2 regions of the Pararhizobium sp. LjRoot235 genome follow, and region 2 is predicted to be linked to the other one. Evidence: riboswitches for the same ligand, from Rfam matches in the RefSeq annotation. Region 2 holds a riboswitch; the other holds the start of a gene.

Region 1 (10,316 bases), 3.4 Mb from region 2:
CTCCATCGCGGATTTGCCGGCTTGATTTCGATGAGCGCGTCCCTGGTGCTGCTGGTGCCGCCCGTCGTTCTGGGGGCGGGGTGGTTCCTGCTTCTGCGACCGCTCGGCGATGTCGCCGCCCTTGCGCCGCTCCTCGTCATCCTGATCAACATGCTGATGGCGCTGCCCTTCGTCTACCGCGTGCTGGAGCCGGCCATGACCAGCCATTCGGTCCGCACCGGCAGGCTTGCCGCGAGCCTCGGGCTCGGTGGCTGGCACCGGCTGCGGTTTGTCGACTGGCCGGTCCTGCGCAAGCCGGTGCTGATGGCGCTGTCCTTTGCCTGCGCCCTGTCGCTCGGCGATCTCGGAGCGGTGGCGCTGTTCGGATCGCAGGATATGGTCACGCTGCCCTGGCTACTCTATAGCCGGATGGGCAGCTACCGTTCCACTGATGCGGCGGGGCTTGCGCTGTTTCTCGGCCTGGTCTGCATCCTGCTGACCATCGCCGGCACGCCATCTGCGGCGAAGGAGGGGAGCAAGAATGCCGCCGCGTGACACGGAGATTGCCATTCGCCTCGGCGGCGTGCGCCTGCAGTTGGACAAGACGCAGCTGCACTTCGATTGCGCGATCAGGAAAGGCGAGATCGTTGCCATCACCGGCGCCTCCGGTTCCGGCAAATCGACCCTCCTCAATATCGTCGCCGGTTTCGAGACCCCGGATTCGGGCGCGGTCGAGATCCTTGGCGAAAATGTCGCCCGCCGCGATCCGGCCAACCGGCCGGTCTCGGTCATCTTCCAGGAACACAACCTGTTTTCGCATCTCGATGTCGCCACCAATATCGCGCTCGGCATCGATCCGGCCCTGCGACTGGACGTGAAGGAGCGCGGAAAAATCGCGGCTGCGCTGATGCGCGTCGGACTCGAAGGCTTCGGCAAGCGGCTGCCACCGACGTTGTCCGGCGGAGAACGTCAGCGGGTGGCGCTCGCGCGCGCCTTGGTCCGGCACAAACCTGTCCTTCTTCTCGACGAGCCATTCGCGGCGCTCGATCCGGGCTTACGCTCGGGCATGATCAGCCTGCTCATCGATCTGCACAGGCAGGAGGGCAATACGATGTTGATCGTCACGCACCATCCGGACGACGTGCGGGCGCTGGCCGATAGCGTCATCTTCCTCGACGAGGGCCGTGTCCTGCTGCACGAATCCAAGGCGCAATTCCTTGACCATATCGATAGTCCCGCCATTGCGCGGTTTCTCGGAAAATGACGTCGCCTGCCATGACTGCCACAATTTGAACGTTGGCCTATGCGACGGCCAAGCGCGAAATCTCCGCGGCGCCATGCTCGCGTATCCGTTGCAGGGATATCACGGGGCAACTATTTCTATCGGCATATGCTAGGCACGCGTGGCGTGAATAGGCTACAGCAGTCCTATTGCTGCAATGGCTGCCTGACCTATGTACGCGGCTGTAAAGAATACCGAATTTTCGCGGCGCCGGACCGCGGAAATGTTTGCGGGGCTGGCCCGAAAGACTGGAAACGAGCTGAGGCATGAACAGAACGACAGGCACGGATCCGCAGTCTTCGGAGAAAAGCTCCGGCGTATCCTTGCGTGCTGCAAGCGCGCTCGCCGGTATGCTGCTGCTTGTCGGCTGCCAGTCGGTAATCGAACAGACCTATGAGCCGAAGGTCGCGCCGTCCTCGACGCCGCAGATCGTCGAGGAGGTGCAGAAGAACGACCCGCGCGCCCAGGTCGGCGCCCGCGAGCACCCGCGCATCGTCGCGAGCTATGGCGGCGAATACAAGGACGAAAGGACCGAACGTCTCGTTGCCCGGATCACCGGTGCGCTGACGGCGGTGTCGGAAAATCCGAACCAGTCCTACCGCATCACCATCCTGAATTCGCCTGCGATCAACGCCTTCGCGCTCCCCGGCGGCTATCTCTACGTCACCCGCGGCCTGTTGGCGCTTGCCGACGATGCGTCGGAAGTGGCAGCGGTGCTGTCCCACGAGATGGCGCACGTCACGGCCAATCACGGTATCGAGCGGCAGCAGCGCGAGGAGGCGGAGGTCATTGCCAGCCGCGTCGTCTCCGAAGTACTCTCCAGCGACCTCGCCGGCAAGCAGGCCCTGGCGCGCGGCAAGCTCAGGCTTGCGGCCTTCTCGCGAAACCAGGAACTGCAGGCCGACGTCATCGGCGTGCGCATGCTCGGCGAAGCCGGATACGATCCCTATTCCGCCGCCCGTTTCCTCGATGCGATGGCGGCCTATAGCCGGTTCTCCTCGGTCGATCCCGACAGCGACCAGAGCCTCGACTTCCTGTCGAGCCATCCGAGCGCGCCGCAGCGCGTCGATCTCGCCCGCCGCCATGCGCGGGCTTTCGGCGCGGAAGGAACGGTCGGCGACCGCGGCCGCGAGTATTATCTCGCCGGCATCGACGGGCTGCTCTATGGCGACAGCCCGCAGGAAGGCTACGTCCGCGGCCAGACGTTCCTGCACGGCAAGCTCGGCATTCGTTTCGATGTGCCGTCCGGCTTCCAGATCGACAACAAGGCGGAAGCCGTGCTGGCGACCGGACCGGGAGAAGTCGCCATCCGCTTCGATGGCGTTGCCGATACGCAGCGCCGCAGCTTGACCGACTATATCGCCAGCGGCTGGGTCACGGGCCTGCAGCCTGACACCATCCGGCCGATCACCATCAACGGGCTTGAGGCTGCGACCGCGCGCGCCTCGGCCGAGCGCTGGGATTTCGACGTCACGGTGATCCGCATCGATACGCAGATCTACCGTTTCCTGACGGCGGTGCCGAAGGGTGCGCCGAGCCTCGAGCCGATGGCCGAAGTCCTGCGAGCATCCTTCCGCCGCATGATGCCGCAGGAAGCGGCCGCGCTGAAGCCGCTGCGCATCCGCGTCGTCACGGCCAAGCCCGGCGATACGCTGGCGACGCTCTCGGCCCGGATGATGGGCACCGACCGCAAGCTCGATCTCTTCCGCCTGATCAACGCCATGCAGGTGACATCGACCGTCAAGCCGGGCGACAGGGTCAAGATCATCTCGGAGTAGGACCGCACGCGGAAAAACCGCCTCTCACCGGAAGCGGCGATCGATCGGATGGTGAGAGACCAAGCGCTTGGGCGAATTCGGCATTGAGCGCGAAAACGTGCCCGTGCACGGTACGCGCAGCGATAGATCGAGCGTCGAGACGGCGCCCCCGGTTATAATGGCTTCCCAGCCTTTCCCGCACCTTCGGTGGTTGGCGCTGGACGCGCTGATACCGCTCAATGCGGCAGCGTCGCCAGCACCGGTGCTTCGGCGACCAGCGCGATCCTCAGCTTCTCCAGTGCCCGGGTCTCGATCTGGCGGACTCGCTCCTTCGAGATGCCGAGATCGGCGCCGAGCTCTTCAAGGGTGGCGCTGTCTTCCGACAGGCGGCGGGCGCGGATGATCTTCATTTCCCGCTCGTTCAGCTGGCAAAGCGCGTGGCTGAGCCAGATGCGCCGCCGTTCCTGGTCGATCATCTCGGAGACCTGCTCGTCCGGCAGTGGCGCGTCACAGGCGAGAAGATCGAGCCGTTCGCCGCTGTCGGCATCGCCCGACGAGATCGGCGCCTGCAGCGAGGCATCATTGCTGGAGAGGCGCGCATCCATCGTCTGCACGTCGGCAATGCTGACGCCGAGTGCCGCGGCGATTTCCTCGTGCACGGCGCGCGCGGTCAGCTGCCGGTCGCCCTGAGCGAGCTTGGCGCGCAGGCGGCGCAGGTTGAAGAACAAGGCCTTTTGCGCCGAAGACGTGCCGCCGCGCACGATCGACCAGTTGCGCAGCACATAATCCTGCATCGAGGCGCGGATCCACCAGCTGGCATAGGTCGAGAAGCGGACCTCGCGGCTCGGCTCGAAGCGGGCGGCGGCTTCCAGCAGGCCGATATGGCCCTCCTGCACCAAGTCGCTCATCGGCAGGCCGAAATTGCGAAACTTCGACGCCATCGAGACCACCAGCCGCATATGGGCCATGGCGATCTTGTTTCGGGCTTCCTGATCGTTATGGTCTTTCCATGCCAGCGCCAGGGCATGCTCCTCGTCCCGTTCGAGATAGGGGGCCGCCATGGCGATCTTGATCATGCGCCTGTCTGCTGAGAGGTTTTTCATCGGCTACTCCATGAGGGGCACACGGGGTGTGCCGCTGAACGATAAGTCGATCGTATTTCGGGATTTCCGCTGCCTAAGCTTGACCAGCATTCGAACCGCCCTACTTCCCTGCCTAGAAGCCGAGGCCGGAAGAGAGGGCCGCGGGTAGCAGTCCCGTTCCACGCGCAGGTCAGGACTGAACATGTCCCAACGCGCGGGGAGCGAATAAGTTCCATGCTGCACTGCCGTATTTTGCGGCCGCGCGCATTTTTCCGGCGGCCACGACAATGTCGGCCCACGCGACGACCGGGACCGCGACGACCGGGACGCTGTCTCTAGTCACAACTTCGGCACGGCGCTTGCCGCCGGCCTGTCGGCGAAGCGGTCAGCCCGACGCTAAAGAAGGCCCGCTTTGCGCGGCCGCGCGTCCCTCATTGATTCCAACATTGATTCCAACGCAGACAGGCGCTATTTAGACGTCTCGTGGTGATTTGGCCGGCCGGCTTGCAGCCACGTTAAATAAATCGCTAAAGGGCCGTGCATGCGCAAGCAGGCGGGCCGGTAGCGATCTTGTCGTTGCCGGTTTTTTTGTTCCGCTTGTCCTGACCCGAGTTTTGCCCATGCCCATCAAGATACCCGATACGCTGCCCGCCTTCGAAACCCTCGTCAAAGAGGGCGTGCGGGTCATGACCGAAACCGCGGCGATCCGTCAGGACATCCGCCCGCTGCAGATCGGGCTCCTGAACCTCATGCCGAACAAGATCAAGACCGAGGTGCAGATGGCACGCCTCGTCGGCGCCACGCCGCTGCAGGTCGAGTTTTCGCTGATCCGGCTGGGCGGCCACAAGGCGAAGAACACACCGGAAGACCATCTGCTCGCCTTCTATGACACCTGGGACGAGATCAAGCACCGCAAGTTCGACGGTCTCATCATCACCGGCGCGCCTGTGGAGATGCTGAACTATGAGGACGTGACCTATTGGCAGGAGATGCAGCAGATCCTCGACTGGACGCATACCAACGTTCATTCGACGCTCAACATCTGCTGGGGCGCCATGGCGGCGATCTACCATTTCCACCGGGTGCCGAAATACACGCTGAAGGAAAAGGCCTTCGGCGTCTACCGCCACCACAATCTCAACCCGGCCTCGGTCTATCTCAACGGCTTTTCCGACGATTTCCAGATTCCGGTGTCGCGCTGGACCGAAGTGCGCCGCGCCGACATCGAAAAGGTGCCGGGGCTCGAGATATTGATGGAATCCGACGAGATGGGCGTCTGTTTCGTGCATGAGAAGACGGGCAACCGCCTCTACGTCTTCAATCATGTCGAATATGATTCGACCTCGCTGTCGGACGAATATTTCCGCGACGTGAACGCCGGCGTGCCGATCAAGATGCCGCACAACCATTTCCCGCACAACGACCCGTCACTGCCGCCGCAGAACCGCTGGCGCAGCCACGCGCACCTGTTGTTCTGCAACTGGATCAACGATATCTACCAGACAACGCCGTATGATCTCGCCGATATCGGCAAGGACAGGACATGACGGCAAGCCTGGTGATCGGGCCGCTCGAACGCGCCGGCGGCGCCTCTGGAAGGCCTGTCTGGCCTTGTACGAAACCGCCTGCCGGCGCTTGCGTGTGCCCGCTTTCAGTACCGGCAATCCACCCGTGAATTGTATGACTTTTCGGTTGCCGCCCTGCTCGAAATGACGCAGTTTGCCGCCGGGAAAAGTGGAGGAAGAATAGCCGTGCAGACAGAAACTGAAATCTTCGGCCATCTGCCGACTGGCGAACCGGTTCAACGCCTGACCATCCGCGGCGGCGGGCTGACCGTAAATATCCTCACCTGGGGCTCGGTCATCCAGGACCTGCGCCTCGACGGACACGCAGCACCGCTGGTTCTCGGCTTCGAGAGTTTTCAGGACTACCTCGATCACTCCCCCTATTTCGGCGCGACGCCGGGCCGCAACGCTAACCGCATCGGCGGCGGCCGCTTTGCAATTGACGGCACCGCCTACCAGCTCGAATGCAATGAGAAGGGCGTGACCCATCTGCACGGCGGCAGCGACGGCATCGCCAAGCGTCTCTGGACCATCGTCGAAAAAGCCGAAGATCGGGTCGTGCTCACGATCGTCGATCCTGATGGCCGCGCCGGCTATCCCGGCAATTGCACCGTCACCTGCACCTATAGAGTAAGTTACGGCGGCGTCCTCAATGTCATCTACGAGAGCACGACCGACCGCGCCACGATCTGCAATGTCTGCCAGCACAGCTATTTCAATCTCGACGGCGCCGCCGACGCACTCGGCCACGACGCAATGATCGCCGCCAATCACTATCTGCCGACGGATGCGCTGCAGGTGCCGACCGGTGAAATCGCGAGCGTCGAGGGCACCGCCTTCGACCTGCGGTCAATGACGCCGCTGCGCCGCCAGATGGAAGGCGACAAGATCGCCTACGACCACAATTTCTGTCTGGCCGACGCCCGCGGCCCCAAGCAGTCGGTCGCCCTGGTGCGCAGCATCAATTCCGGCGTTTCGCTGGAGGTCCGTACCACTGAGCCCGGCGTGCAGTTCTACACCGGCTTCAAGATGAATGTCCCGGTCCCCGGCCTCGAAGGCCGCCGCTACGGCCCCTTCGCCGGCTTCTGCCTGGAAACGCAGATCTGGCCGGACGCGGTCAACCATGCGAATTTCCCGCAAGCCGTGCTGCGGCCCGGCGAGACACTGCGGCAGGAAACAGACTACGTCTTTACCAGAAGCTGACATCCTGCTCAGATACGGCTTCAATGGCCAGCTCGCGGCGCGTTCCTCTTTGACGCGGCTGCGGGTAAGCTCAGCCGCGGAGGAGTGGAAACGATGACGGGAAGAGAAAAGATCGCATTGGTGACCGGCGGCGGCACCGGCATCGGCCGTGCCATTGCCGAGGCGCTGCTGGACCACGGCTTCACCGTCGTCATTTCCGGCCGCCGCTCCGACGTTCTGCAAGCGACCGCAATAGACATGGCCACGCATACCACCGGCACGGTCAGGGCATTCGCTGCCGATGTCGGCGATCCGCAATCGGTCGCCACCTTGTTTCAGACCATCCGCCACGATTTCGGCCGCCTCGACCTGCTCGTCAACAATGCCGGCATGAGCCTGCCCGCCGTACCGATGGAGGACATCACCTTCGAGCAGTGGAGCGCCATCGTCGCCGCAAACCTGACCGGCGCCTTCCTCTGCACCCAGCAGGCGATGAAGCTGATGAAGGCGCAGACGCCGCGGGGCGGCCGCATCATCAACAACGGCTCGATCTCCGCCTCGACGCCACGCCCGTTCTCGGCGCCCTATACCGCGACGAAGCACGCCATCACCGGCCTTACCAAATCGACAGCCCTTGACGGTCGCGCCTTCGACATCGCCTGCGGCCAGATCGACATCGGCAACGCCTCGACCGAAATGACTGCCGGCATGAGCGGCGGTGTGCTACAGGCCAATGGCGAAACCGCCAGCGAACCGACCATCCCCACCAAACTCGTCGCCGACGCCATCGTCTACATGGCGAGCCTGCCGCTTGACGCCAACGTACTGACGATGACGGTGATGGCGACGAAGATGCCGTATGTGGGACGGGGGTAAAGACAAGAAATCAATGCCTTCCGAATATCAACATATAGAAGGTAAAAACTGAAATGCACACAATGTTGATTTTTCAGAATTTGCTTTCCTATAAGCCGTAGACTCACTTTATAGAAAACGCCCGTCCAGCTATAATCTGGCTACGAAGCTTATACCGAGGCAACATGAAGCGTTCTGATTTCATTTCGCCAGACACAGGAACATTTGTTCCCACTATCGAACAAAACGTTGCGTTCGTGCCCGCACCTTTTGCCACCCGCATTTGATCTTGCCGCCGTTGCCATTTCCGTGGGCGAGGCTTTGCAGATGCTCGGAGGCTGAACCCTATGCGGTACCAGCGGTACCGTACGACACACCAGTAACATTGATTTCTAGGAGAAAAATGGAGCGGGTGAAGCGATTCGAACGCTCGACCCCAACCTTGGCAAGGTTGTGCTCTACCCCTGAGCTACACCCGCTCATTGTCGACGGCCTGGGGTAGTCGGTGGCCGAAGGTCGCTGCGTTGCGGCGACGGGCGCTATATGGCCCAGCCGTTTTCCAAATGCAACAGGGAAATGACGGCTTGTGGAAGAAATTTTTGCCGGCATGTCGCAAGCCCCTGAAAACAGGGCGTTTTGCAGCCTTCCCAATTACAACGATTGCGCTTGTCTGGCCTTCGCCGTAAATGATGACCGCCATTTTTCAAGCCGAAGGAACCCCGTCATGAGTGAAGTGCCGCCGAAGACGCAGGATGAATTGTTCGAGTTTCTGGACAGCCTCGGCATTGCGCACACGACCAAGCGGCACGAGCCCGTCTTTACCGTCGCCGAATCGGTCGCGCTGCGCGACGAGATCCCCGGCGGACATACAAAAAACCTGTTCGTGAAGGACAAGAAGGACAATTATTTCCTCTTGACCGTCGAAGAGAACGCGACCGTCGATCTGAAGACTGTGCACACCATCATCGGCGGCGCCAGCAAGGTTTCTTTCGGCCGGCCGGAGAAGCTGATGGAATATCTGGGCGTCATTCCCGGCGCCGTCACAGCCTTCGGCGTAATCAACGACACCGAGAGACAAGTGAAGATCATCGTCGACGAGGAACTGATGAAGGACGAGATCGTCAATTGCCATCCGCTCGCCAACGATGCGACGACTTCGATCGCCCCCAGGGATCTGCTGCGCTTTATCGAGGCGACGGGACATGAACCGCTTGTCTTGAAAGTGACGTCCTGACATACGATCTTTGACGGGATAACCGAGCAGTGACGGGCAGACGGACGAAGACGTTCGCGAGGAGACATGGATGAGCGGCAGCGACAACCCCTATGCAGGATCCTATGGCAACCAGATGACCGCGACGGCGAGCTACGGCGGCGCGGCGGCCAAGGCTCCCGCAGCGGCACCTGCCGGCGACCTGATCAAGGATACGACCACCGCCAACTTCCCCCGCGACGTGCTAGAGGCCTCGCGCCAGCAGCCGGTTCTCGTCGATTTCTGGGCCCCCTGGTGCGGTCCCTGCAAGCAGTTGACGCCGGTCATCGAAAAGGTCGTCACCGAGGCTCAGGGCCGCGTCAAGCTCGTCAAGATGAACATCGACGATCATCCGTCGATCGCCGGTCAGCTTGGCATCCAGTCGATCCCCGCCGTCATCGCCTTTTCCGGTGGCCGTCCGGTCGATGGCTTCATGGGAGCGGTGCCTGAAAGCCAGATCCGCCAATTCATCGACAAGATCGCCGGTCCCGTGGTCGATGACCGGGCAGCCGAGATCGAGGCGGCGCTGACCGAGGCAAAGACGCTGCTCGACCAGGGCGACCTTCAGAGCGCCGCCGGCCTTTTCGGCGCGGTGCTGCAGGCAGATCCGGAAAATGCCGCGGCGCTGGCAGGCCTTGCCAATTCCCTGATCGCCGCCGGCGACTTTGAGCAGGCGCGCGATGTCTTGTCCAATCTGTCCGAGGCGCTCACCAAGGATGCCGGCATCATTGCCGTGTTGAAAAAACTTGACCAGATCGAGGAAGCCCGCAAGCTCGGCGATCCCGATGAACTGGAGCAACTGCTCGCTGCCGATCCGGACGATCACGCCGCGCGTATCAAGCTTGCCAAGATCCGCAATGTCGAGGGCGACCGCGCGGCGGCTGCCGATCACCTCCTGAAGGTGATGAAGCGCGACCGGGCCTTTGAGGACGACGGCGCCCGGCGCGAGTTGCTGCAGTTCTTCGACGTCTGGGGTCCGATGGACCCGGCGACACTCTCCGCACGACGGAAACTGTCGTCGATCCTTTTCTCGTGACAGCTTTGTGACGCGCTCTCTTGAGATTTCAGGCGGGCGCACCATTTCTTGTCCATAGGCGGCGGCCCAGGCGGCGGCGCCACCGCAATCACCAAGAAAGCGCCTGACAGCGACGGGGTATGGTCGGAAATGCAAGTGGGAAATGCACGTTATCTGAGGCCTCAGGACCTGCCGGATACGCTTCCGGTATTTCCGCTGACGGGCGTGCTTTTGCTTCCCGGCTCGCAATTGCCGCTGAACATTTTCGAGCCGCGCTACCTTGCCATGTTCGACGATGCGCTGGCCGGAAACCGCCTGATCGGCATGGTCCAGCCCTCCTTCGGCGA
Region 2 (10,316 bases):
GGCTCTATCCCCCTGCTCGGCTTCGCCCAGGCCGGTGCCGGCGGCTTTTTCGACGATGGCGGCTTTCCGGCCGGCCAGGGCTGGGACGTGGTCGAATTTCCGGCCGCACCCGGCGCCAAGGCCGGCGTCTATGCGCTGGAAATCCAGGGCGACAGCATGCTGCCGCTCTACCGCGACGGCGACGTGCTGATCGTCGAACCCGGCGCCCAGATCCGCCGCGGCGACCGCGTCGTGGTGAAGACGACCGAGGGCGAGGTCATGGCCAAGGTGCTGGTGCGCCAGACCGCGCGCAGCATCGAGTTGCTTTCGCTCAATCCGGAGCATGCCAACCGCACATTCGAGCTCAGCGAGGTCGAGTGGATAGCCCGTATCATCTGGGCGAGCCAATAGGACAGTTTTCCTCATGAAGCGGCACCTCATCACCGCCGCCGGCGGATTGCTCGGCATTTTTCTGACGGCCGCGCTTCTGCAAAACGGCGCATCGGTCATTCAGGGACGGCAAAACACAGCAGCCCCCGAATTCACGCTCGAGACGCCGGACCTGAGCGACGTGCCCGATTTGGGTGAGGCGGAAACGGACAGTGGCGAGGCCGTGCCGATCGATCCCGCTGAAAGCAGCACGGCCGGCCCCGAGGGCAAATCCGTGCGTGACATCGCGCCGGAACAATTCGCCTTGTCGGAGGAGGTGACGGCAAAGCCGCTCGAGCGGATCGAGGCCCGCCAGGCCCTGTCCGATCCCGTGGCGAAACCGGAACCCATCCCGTCCGTCCTTCGCCACCCGGTCGCCCTGTCGGCGGGTCTTATCCAGTTCGACGGCGACCGCCTGCTGCAGCTTGACGGGCTTATCGCGCAGACGGCCGGGCGGACCTGCGAGGCTAACGGCAAGACTTGGCCCTGCGGCGCCGTAGCGCGTACCGCATTCCGCAATTTTCTCAGGGCTCGTGCGCTTTTATGCGACGTGCCGAAAAACGGCTGGGAGGGCACCCTGACTACCACCTGCACCGTCGACAGCACCGATCCGGCAGCCTGGCTCGCCGAAAACGGCTGGGCCGAAGCCAAGGCTGGATCGCCGCTCGAGAACAAGGTGGAAGCGGCAAAGAGATCCCGTCTCGGCTTTTTCGGTGACGATCCCCGGGATTTGAGCGCGACCCCGGTGCTGCTTGATGAAACCGCGGTGCCTGGGGGACTGCAAACCGACGCCGATACGCTCGAGCCGGACTTGTAAGAAACAGCGCCAGTCCATACCTCTTTGCCAGTCCCAGCAGCACGGATATGTCATGCCCGAACAACTCAGCCCTCAGGAAGCTCTCATTTATGTCATGGTGATGATGTCGGCGGTCGACAAGACCATGACCGATGGCGAACTGGAACGCATTGGCCGGCTTGCCCGCTTCCTGCCGGTCTTCGACGGTTTCGACGATGACCGGCTGGTGCATGTGGCGCGGGAATGCGGTGCTCTCCTCGACGGGCCGGAAGGGCTGGATATCGCGCTTGAGGTGGTGCGGGAGGCGCTCCCTCCCCGCCTCTACGATACTGCTTACGCCGTCGCCGTAGAGCTTGCCGCCGCCGACCATTCCATCCGAAACGAGGAAATCCGGCTGCTGCAGCTTCTGCGCGACCGGCTGGATCTCGACAAGCTCACCTGTGCCGCCATCGAGCGCAGCGCCATTGCCCGCTTCCGCAAGTAAGGGTCGGCGAAGAAACCGGCTCGGATTGCGGGTTCAATCTCTCCATATAACTGTTGCTTTCAACCTGTCCCTGCCGGCGCGGCTTGTCTGCCCGCTGCTCCTTACGTTTCCAAAGGCATGAAGGGGTCGCGATCAATAGATGCCAGCGGGAAAATACCGCAGATAGATTTCGTTGAGCCGGCCCTTGCGGGAGAGTTCAAGCAAAGCGTGATCAATCGCCTGCGTGAGCGCCGTATCACCCTTGCGGTTCATGATCGCAAGGCCCTCCCCCAGAAAACGCTGCGAGAAATAGGCGCCGTCGAGGAGCGTGCAGCAATTGGCAGCGTCGCTGCCTGCCGTCCAGAAGGACAGTTGCATGCCATCGGAGAAGACCACAGCAACCGTCCCCTCCTTCAGCGCCGCAAGCATGGCGTCGCGGGTCGGAAATGACTTGACCACGAACGTCGGAAAAAACGCCTTCAGCATCGCTTCGTGCGTGGTTCCCGCCACCGCACCGATCGGCTTACTGCCAAGGGCGCCCACCGAAAGATCGTCGCCCGTGGCCTGCCGATTGGCCGCGAACCGGGCCGGCAGCTTCATGAAGGCGCGGGAAAAGGCAAAGCGCTGGCGAAGCTCGGGACTGATGCCGATACCCGCGACAATTGCCTCTCCCTGCCCGTCTTCAAGCGCGGGCTGCAGTTCGGCAAACGTCACGGCCTGGATCTGGCATTTGGCCTCGATCTCCAGTTCCCGGCAGATTTCCCGCACCAGATCGACATGGAAGCCTGAAAGCTTGCCCGACTGATCGATGAAATTGAACGGTGGAAAATCCACCGTTGTCAAAAAGCGCAGTCGCGCCAGACCGCTCAAGTCCGGCTTCGCGATCCGCTCGCGCGCGTCAAACAACAAAGGCAGGTCGTGAACGCCGGCGGCCCGTGAAAGGGCCGAAAAAGATGCAACCGTCAGCACGCAAAGCGTGAAAAACCCACAGAATTTTAGGAATGCACGGAACGCGTGTGCCATTATGATTATTCTCAGGGTTCATACAGGGGATATTGCCGCCCATGCGGCAATGGGGTTTTGATGCGTTTCGGAGAATATCCGGACAATTCCGGAATGGCTACCGCAAATGAGGCGCCGGCCAGGCGAACGCCGCCTGCCGCAACGGCGCAGCTATTCTCGCTGGCCTTGAAACGGGAAGGCCGTCTGTTGCTGCAGATGGGCATCGGCAAACCCTTGATTGCGCAGGCTATGCTGCTGGCTGAAGAGCACGGAACCACTGTCGAGGAGGAACTTCTCGCCTCCGGCGAGATCAATGAAGCCATTTATTTTGAAGCGCTTGCCGAACGACTCGGGCTCGACTTCGTGCCCGGCATCGACCCGAACCGGGTGCAAGATATTGCGGGGCTGGATACGCAGATCATACGGCCCGAAATGCTGCGCGTTCATCATGCAAGCCGGCCGCCGACTACCGTGATCGTTCCTTCGCTCTCCCGGCTGGAGGAGACGGCGGCGCTTCTTGAACGCACACCGACGCTGCGCCAGTCGCTCGCCGTGTCGACCCCATCCGTCATGCGCAACGCCGCCTGGCAGGCTGGGCGCCTGCGCCGGGTGACTGCGACAACGCGAGCACTGTTCGAAACGACCCCGCTTCACAGCGCCCGCATCACCTTCTGGGGGAAACAGGGATTTTATGCCGGTATTATGCTCTGCGCGCTGATCGGCGCCGTCATCACGCTGCCAATTATCAGCCTGTTGATCCTGCATATCGTGCTGACGCTGTTCTACCTGGCCAATTTTTCCGTGCGGCTTTACGCGCTGGGCTGTGCCTTTCTGCAGGAGCGCTCCACACCAAAAGCGCGCGCGGAGGCAGGGCCGGCCGGGCCTGTGCCCGTCTATTCGGTACTGGTTGCGCTCTACAAGGAAAAGAGCGTCGCCGCCCAGTTGATCGAGGCGCTGGACCGCCTCGACTGGCCACGCTCGCGTCTCGATATCAAGCTGATCTGCGAAGAGGATGACGAGGAAACGATCGCGGCATTGCGCGCCCTGCCGCTCGCGCCCGAATATGAGATCGTGCTCGTGCCGGTGCATCTGCCGCGCACCAAGCCGAAGGCTTTGAGCTATGCCCTGCCCGGCGTTCGCGGCACCTTCGTCACCGTCTACGATGCCGAAGACCGGCCGCATCCGGGCCAACTGCGCGAGGCCCATGCCGCGTTCATGGCAGCGCCCGAGCGCGTCATCTGCCTGCAGGCACCTTTAATCGTCACCAATGCACGGCAATCCTGGCTGAGTGCGCTGTTTGCGGTGGAATATGCCGGGCTGTTTCGCGGGCTGCTGCCGATGCTATCGCTGACCGGGCTGCCGCTGCCGCTCGGCGGGACATCCAATCACTTCCGGACTGCGCAACTGCAGCGGATTGGCGGCTGGGACCCGTACAATATGACCGAGGATGCCGACCTCGGCATGCGCCTGCATCGTCTTGGCTACCGCTCGCGCGTGATCTTCAAACCCACCTTCGAGGAAGCGCCGGTGACGCTGCCGGTCTGGCTCGGCCAGCGGACGCGCTGGTTCAAGGGCTGGCTGCAGACCTGGCTGGTGCTGATGCGCAAACCTGCGCAGTTCTGCAGGGAAACGGGCTGGCCGTCCTTTGCGGTCTTTCAGATCCTGATCGCGGGCATGCTCGTGTCGTCGCTCTGCCACCCCATCATCATCGGGTTTCTCCTCTATCTGACATGGCTGATGTTTCAGCACAGCACGCACGTGGACGGTTCGCTGGCATTCTGGCTGTTCCTCTGCGATATCGTCAATCTCTTCGGCAGCTACGCCGTCTTCATTGCGCTCGGACGCAACCGCATGGGAGCCAGGGAAAGGCGTGCCGTCGGAATGCGCTGGGCCTTCGTGCCCTTCTACTGGCTGATCATGTCGCTCGCAGCCTGGAAGGCACTGCTTGAGCTCCAGACCAATCCGTTCTCCTGGAACAAGACACCGCATGTTCCGGTCAACGAAACAAGGCGAACCCGCACGAACAGCCTTGATACCGTTGCGAATTCGAACGTTGCCGAATGATGATGGGCGGTTTGTGCCGCCGAGAGGAGAAGCCGGCCGGGGTCGCGGAGGAACCATTCACCGGATGGTCGGTTCACCGTGATAGCGGCGCTTCGACGGCTTCGAGACGCCAAACCCGACCTCCATCATCAGGCGCGGGGACTGTTTTGCCAATGTCCCTCTATGAAAGCCAAACGGGTCTTCGACAAAACCTGTGCCGGCCTTTCCGGTCAAGGTGATGGCGCTGTCCTCACCGTAAAAGCTCAATACCTCGTCTGCAGGATGCCCCACGAGCAGCGTCAATTGATGCTTCAATCGCCGGCGGTTGTGACTTCCTCGCACATAGACATGCGGGCCGGCATCGGCATCGACGTCAGAGAGATAAAAAAAGAATTTCAGCATCCGCCAGTCATCGAGATCGAAGTGGAACTTGAACGAGGCGCGGCTGAGATCAGACTCTGACGCAGACTTTGCCGGGAAGCTCCACCATGTCCGCGTCGTGATCAATTTGGCTTCGCCGCCGAGATAATGCCGTGCGACATCGAGAAGCAATGGGTCGCGCTGCACGGCAATGGCGGCATCACATTGCAGGACCCGCTCGAAATGATGACCGCTCAATATCGTGCGGCCAAAACGCCGCTCGGCGGATGCGTGCTCACCAGCGAGAAACTCGAGCCTGCGCTCGAAATTTCCAAAACACGGCGTTTCGTGTCCGAAGCGGGCAATTTCCTCCTGGATCGGCGCTGGCAATGTGAGGCCGACAAAGATACCGGTCCGCCTGAGTTCGGTCGCGATGGCCTTTGCCTGAAGGTTGCCGAACATCGAAGGCGTAGCACCCGCGCTCGATCGCACCGGCTTGGCTGTCAGCCAATGTGCTTTGCGGAACGGCATTGTCCGCGCCAGCAGAAACATCGGTAGCCAGACCGGATTCTCCCGCACATCCGTGAGATAGGTCGGTATGCGCGCGGCCATGCGGCGCAAAACGCCGCCGCTGCGAGCAATGGTTTCTAAGTCCTGCGGTTGGGATTTGGGTGCGTCAAGCATCTGATATCCTTACATTACATACGACAAGGTCTTTTTGACAAACCCCGTCCCTGATCCCACGCCCGACCCAAACAATACCGTCTAATTGCATTTGCTGCAACGCAGCAAAATAGCCCCTCCGAGCGAATTCCGCACTGTGACGACCTGCGCGGGGCGGCGGCACTCACCGCGGGGCCTCGGAACGAGTCAGCGCGAAGCCACATAAAGGGCGAGGAGACCAGACCGTTCCAAGCCGCTTGAAACCGGGCCATCCAATCGTTCACAAAGCCCTGGAAACAAGGTGGAGCGGGTAGCGGGAATCGAACCCGCACGATCAGCTTGGGAAGCTGACAAGCTACCACTACATCATACCCGCAACGGCTGCGAGGTTTTCACCAAGCGCTGCCGGCTGTCAAGGTGGCATCCGATATTACGGACGCCTTTTATTCCGATCGGAAATGCTTGGAGAGCTTCAGGCCCTGCGCCTGGTAGTTGGAGCCGAGGCCGAGACCATAAAGGCCTTCCGGCCGCTCCATCATGTACTCATAGACCAGACGGCCGACGATCTGACCATGTTCCAGGATGAACGGAACCTCGTGGCTGCGGACTTCGAGAACCGCGCGGCTGCCCGTTCCGCCTGCAAAGGCGTGGCCGAAGCCGGGGTCGAAGAAGCCGGCGTAGTGGACACGGAATTCTCCGACCAGCGGATCGAACGGCGTCATTTCGGCGGCATAGAGCGGCGGCACGTGCACTGCTTCGCGCGAGACGAGGATGTAGAACTCATCTGGATCGAGGATCAGTTCGTCGCGGCCGCGGCTATAGAGCGGCTCCCAGAAATCGAAGACGCCATGCTCGGCCTTCTTGTCAACGTCGACGACCGCGGTGTGATGCTTGCCGCGATAGCCGATCAGCCCGTCGGCGCCGGTCCCCTTGAGGTCGATCGAAAGGGCAATGCCGCCGCCGGAAACGTTCGGCTTTTCGCTGGCGACCAGCACGTCGCTCTCATGCAGCGCGAGGACCTCGGCTTCGCTCAGAAGCGCATGGCCGATGCGGAAGCGGATCTGCGACAGGCGCGAGCCGCGCCGCACGATCACCGGGAAGGTGCGCGGGCTGATTTCGAGATAGAGCGGGCCGGAATATCCGGCCGGGATCTTGTCGAATTCCTGCGCCCGGTCGGTGATGACGCGGGTGAAGATGTCGAGGCGGCCGGTCGAGCTCTTCGGATTGGCCGAGGCCGACATGTCGGCAGGCAGGTCGAGGCTTTCCATCAGCGGCACGATATAGACACAGCCGGTCTCGAGCACGGCCCCTTCGGAGAGATCGATGACATGCAGCTTCAGCCGGTCGAGCTTGTCGGCCACGAGGTGGCTGGGACCGGGCATGAAGCTTGCGCGGACGCGAAAGGCTTTCGAGCCCAGACGCAGATCGAGGCTTGCCGGCTGGATCTGATCGGTATCCAGCTTGCTTTCGCTTTTCAAACGCCCCGCGTCAAACAGCGCTGCAATCGCGCGATCGGCTAGAATGCCTGTGGCCCTCGTCATTCCCATTTCCTTTTTGCCGCAAACGGCACGTCATAACCCAAATTGTCTCCGTGACATATCTTCTTGTTCCCGGGAATTGACGCAAGCGCGGCTAGTCAGTAAATACTGACTTATCCCGTGGTGATTTGGCCGGTCGGCTTGCAGCCACGTTAAACAAATAGCTAAAAAGGCCGGGTTCGAAACCGGCTTGCTTTTGCGGCCGGTTTTTTTGTTTGTGAAAGCGACGATCCGATGAGCAAAAACTGGCGCCCGGCAACACAGCTCGTTCATGGCGGCACGACCCGTTCCAACCACGGCGAAACCTCCGAAGCCATCTTCCTGACGCAGGGCTTCGTCTATGAAAGCTCGGAAGCTGCCGAGGCGCGCTTCAAGGGCGAGACCGACGGCTTCATCTACGCCCGTTACGGCAGCCCGACCAACGACATGTTCGAGCAACGCATGTGCATGCTGGAAGGCGCCGAGGATGCCCGCGCCACGGCATCCGGCATGGCCGCGGTTTCGGCCGCCATTCTCTGCCAGCTCAAGGCGGGCGACCACATCGTCGCGGCCCGCGCCCTCTTCGGTTCCTGCCGCTGGGTGGTGGAGACGCTGGCGCCGAAATACGGCATCGAATGCACGCTGATCGACGGCCGGTTCCTCGAAAACTGGGAAAAGGCAGTCAAGCCGAACACCAAGGTGTTCTTCCTCGAGAGCCCGACCAATCCGACGCTGGAAGTCGTCGACATCGCCGGCGTGGCGAAGATCGCCAATGCGATCGGTGCCAAGGTGGTGGTCGACAACGTCTTTGCGACGCCGCTTCTGCAGAAGCCGCTGGAACTCGGCGCCCATATCGTCGTCTATTCCGCCACCAAGCACATCGACGGCCAAGGCCGCTGCCTCGGCGGCGTGATCCTCTCCGACAAGGAATGGATCAACGAGCACCTGCACGACTATTTCCGCCATACCGGCCCGGCGCTGTCGCCGTTCAATGCCTGGACACTGCTGAAGGGCATGGAAACCCTGCCACTGCGTGTGCGCCAGCAGAGCGAGAACGCGTCGCGGGTCGCGGATTTCCTTGCCGAGCAGCCTCAGGTCGCCCGCGTGATCTATCCGGGCCGCAAGGATCATCCGCAGGCCGATATCATCGCCCGGCAGATGAAGGGCGGTTCGACGCTGGTCTGCTTCGAACTGAAGGGTGGCAAGGAAGCGGCCTTCGCGCTGCAGAACGCACTCGACATCGTGCTGATCTCCAACAATCTCGGCGACAGCAAGAGCCTGATCACCCATCCGGCGACGACGACGCACAAGAATCTGTCGGACGAAGCCCGCACGGAGCTCGGCATTTCGCCCGGCACCGTGCGCTTCTCGGCCGGCATCGAGGATAGCCAAGACCTGATCGAGGATTTCGCCCGCGCGCTGAAATCCATAAAGGCCTGATTTTCCGCTTTCTGCTTCGAACGCCCGTGTCCAGCCGGACGCGGGCGTTTTTCTACGCCTGCGTTTCAGTCCTGAAACTCGCTCGCCTTGCCTGCGCAATCAAGCCGCTTCTTGAAGTGACCATCGAGCATGCTGTGCCCTATCCTAACAGTTTACGCTGTCCATTATTCTTGACGAAACCATCTTGCTGTAGAATATCGCCCATAGACTTGAAAAGGGTTTGCATATGTACCGCGCGCTAACTCGCGATATCGAGGTGACCGTAGAGCCTTACTATCTGGAGGAGCAGTCCGATCCGGAGGACAGCCGTTATGTCTGGGGCTACCGCATCCTGATTTCCAACTTTTCCGGCAAGACTGTGCGGTTGATGACCCGTTACTGGCACATCACCGACGAAAACGGCCAGGTCGACGAAGTCAATGGCCCAGGCGTCATCGGCGAGCAGCCGGTTCTCAATCCCGGCGACACCTATGAATATTCATCAGGCTGCCCGCTCGACACGCCGTCGGGCGTGATGTTCGGCCACTATTCGATGGAAACACCGGAGGGCGATACCTTCACGGTCGATATTCCCGCCTTCTCGCTGGATTCGCCCGGCCAGGCTCGGACCTTGAACTAGGGCCGCAGCTTTTCACTGCGGCTTCACTTCCGTTGCCTCGAAACGATAGGTCGTCGAGCAGAACTCGCATGTGACCGAAACCATTCCGTCCTGCGCCGCGTGATCAAGATCCTCCTGGCTCAGACTTGCCAGCACGTCGCGGAGTTTCTCGCGCGAGCAGCTGCACTTGTCGTAAACCGCCTGGGGCGGATAGACCTTGACGCCGCGCTCATGGAACAGCCGGTAGAGCAACCGCTCGGTTCCGACCGTCGGATCGGTCAGTTCGTCTGCGTCGATACTCTGGACCATGACGCTTGCCTCGCCCCAGAGATCGTCGACCCCAATGGCATGCTCGCCGTTGTCGCCATCCCCCCCGTGAAGATCCGCCTGGCGCATGCGCTCCGGCGCTTCCGGCAGGAATTGGGCGACCATGCCGCCGGCCCGCCAGCGATGGCGCGGCTGGCCGTTTTCATCGCGGTCCAGCAACTCAGCGACACCGAGGCGCACCTTGGTCGGGATCTGTTCCGACTGGCGGAAATAGACGCCGGCGATCTCCTCCAGCGAGGCGCCATCGAGCGGCACAATGCCCTGATAGCGCTGCGTGTGGGCGCCCTGGTCGATGGTGAAGGCGAGAATGCCTTCGCCCAGCAGATGCTCCGGTTTGGTCAGGCCGTTTTCTTGGGCGCGCGACAGGGCTTCCTCGTCGTAGCGGGCATAGGCACGCACCCGGTCCGGCGTCGAGAAATCTGCGACGACCAGATCGACCGGACCGTTGCTTTTCGTCTGGACGATCAGCTTGCCTTCGAATTTCAGCGAGGTACCGAGCAGGACCGTCAGCACCACCGTTTCGGCAACGAGACGGGCGACCGGTAGCGGATAATTGTGGCGTTCGAGGATGGCGTCGAGCATCGGGCCGAGCTGGACGGCACGGCCGCGCACGTCGAGGCCCTCCACCTGAAACGGCACGACATGATCGTCGCCGGCAAAATCGAACTGGCCGAGGCCCGGGTCTACTTCCGTCATCAC

Evidence for each region. Region 2 has a riboswitch for S-adenosylmethionine ahead of ACSQ2Z_RS19515 (O-succinylhomoserine sulfhydrylase). Riboswitches for the same ligand answer to the same signal wherever they lie in the genome.
Region 1: another riboswitch for S-adenosylmethionine. It lies ahead of metA (homoserine O-acetyltransferase MetA); the one in region 2 lies ahead of ACSQ2Z_RS19515 (O-succinylhomoserine sulfhydrylase).

Annotation. Positions count from the first base shown of each region.
Region 1 covers NZ_CAXUSP020000001.1:556,185-566,500, reverse strand. The annotation lists gene thiP (thiamine/thiamine pyrophosphate ABC transporter permease ThiP) at 1-534, shown strand, start outside; gene thiQ (thiamine ABC transporter ATP-binding protein) at 521-1,243, shown strand; gene ACSQ2Z_RS02670 (M48 family metalloprotease) at 1,528-3,039, shown strand; gene ACSQ2Z_RS02665 (RNA polymerase factor sigma-32) at 3,255-4,121, opposite strand; SAM riboswitch at 4,574-4,651, shown strand; gene metA (homoserine O-acetyltransferase MetA) at 4,721-5,647, shown strand; gene ACSQ2Z_RS02655 (aldose epimerase family protein) at 5,852-6,868, shown strand; gene ACSQ2Z_RS02650 (SDR family oxidoreductase) at 6,962-7,723, shown strand; tRNA gene ACSQ2Z_RS02645 (tRNA-Gly) at 8,107-8,181, opposite strand; gene ACSQ2Z_RS02640 (prolyl-tRNA synthetase associated domain-containing protein) at 8,427-8,936, shown strand; gene trxA (thioredoxin) at 9,007-9,990, shown strand; gene ACSQ2Z_RS02630 (LON peptidase substrate-binding domain-containing protein) at 10,120-10,316, shown strand, end outside.
Region 2 covers NZ_CAXUSP020000001.1:3,966,473-3,976,788, forward strand. The annotation lists gene ACSQ2Z_RS19475 (S24 family peptidase) at 1-390, shown strand, start outside; gene ACSQ2Z_RS19480 (thermonuclease family protein) at 404-1,225, shown strand; gene ACSQ2Z_RS19485 (tellurite resistance TerB family protein) at 1,278-1,688, shown strand; gene ACSQ2Z_RS19490 (transporter substrate-binding domain-containing protein) at 1,821-2,690, opposite strand; gene ACSQ2Z_RS19495 (glycosyltransferase family 2 protein) at 2,784-4,733, shown strand; gene ACSQ2Z_RS19500 (hypothetical protein) at 4,791-5,756, opposite strand; tRNA gene ACSQ2Z_RS19505 (tRNA-Gly) at 6,038-6,111, opposite strand; gene ACSQ2Z_RS19510 (2'-deoxycytidine 5'-triphosphate deaminase) at 6,179-7,276, opposite strand; SAM riboswitch at 7,384-7,462, shown strand; gene ACSQ2Z_RS19515 (O-succinylhomoserine sulfhydrylase) at 7,508-8,692, shown strand; gene apaG (Co2+/Mg2+ efflux protein ApaG) at 8,919-9,311, shown strand; gene ACSQ2Z_RS19525 (Hsp33 family molecular chaperone) at 9,324-10,313, opposite strand.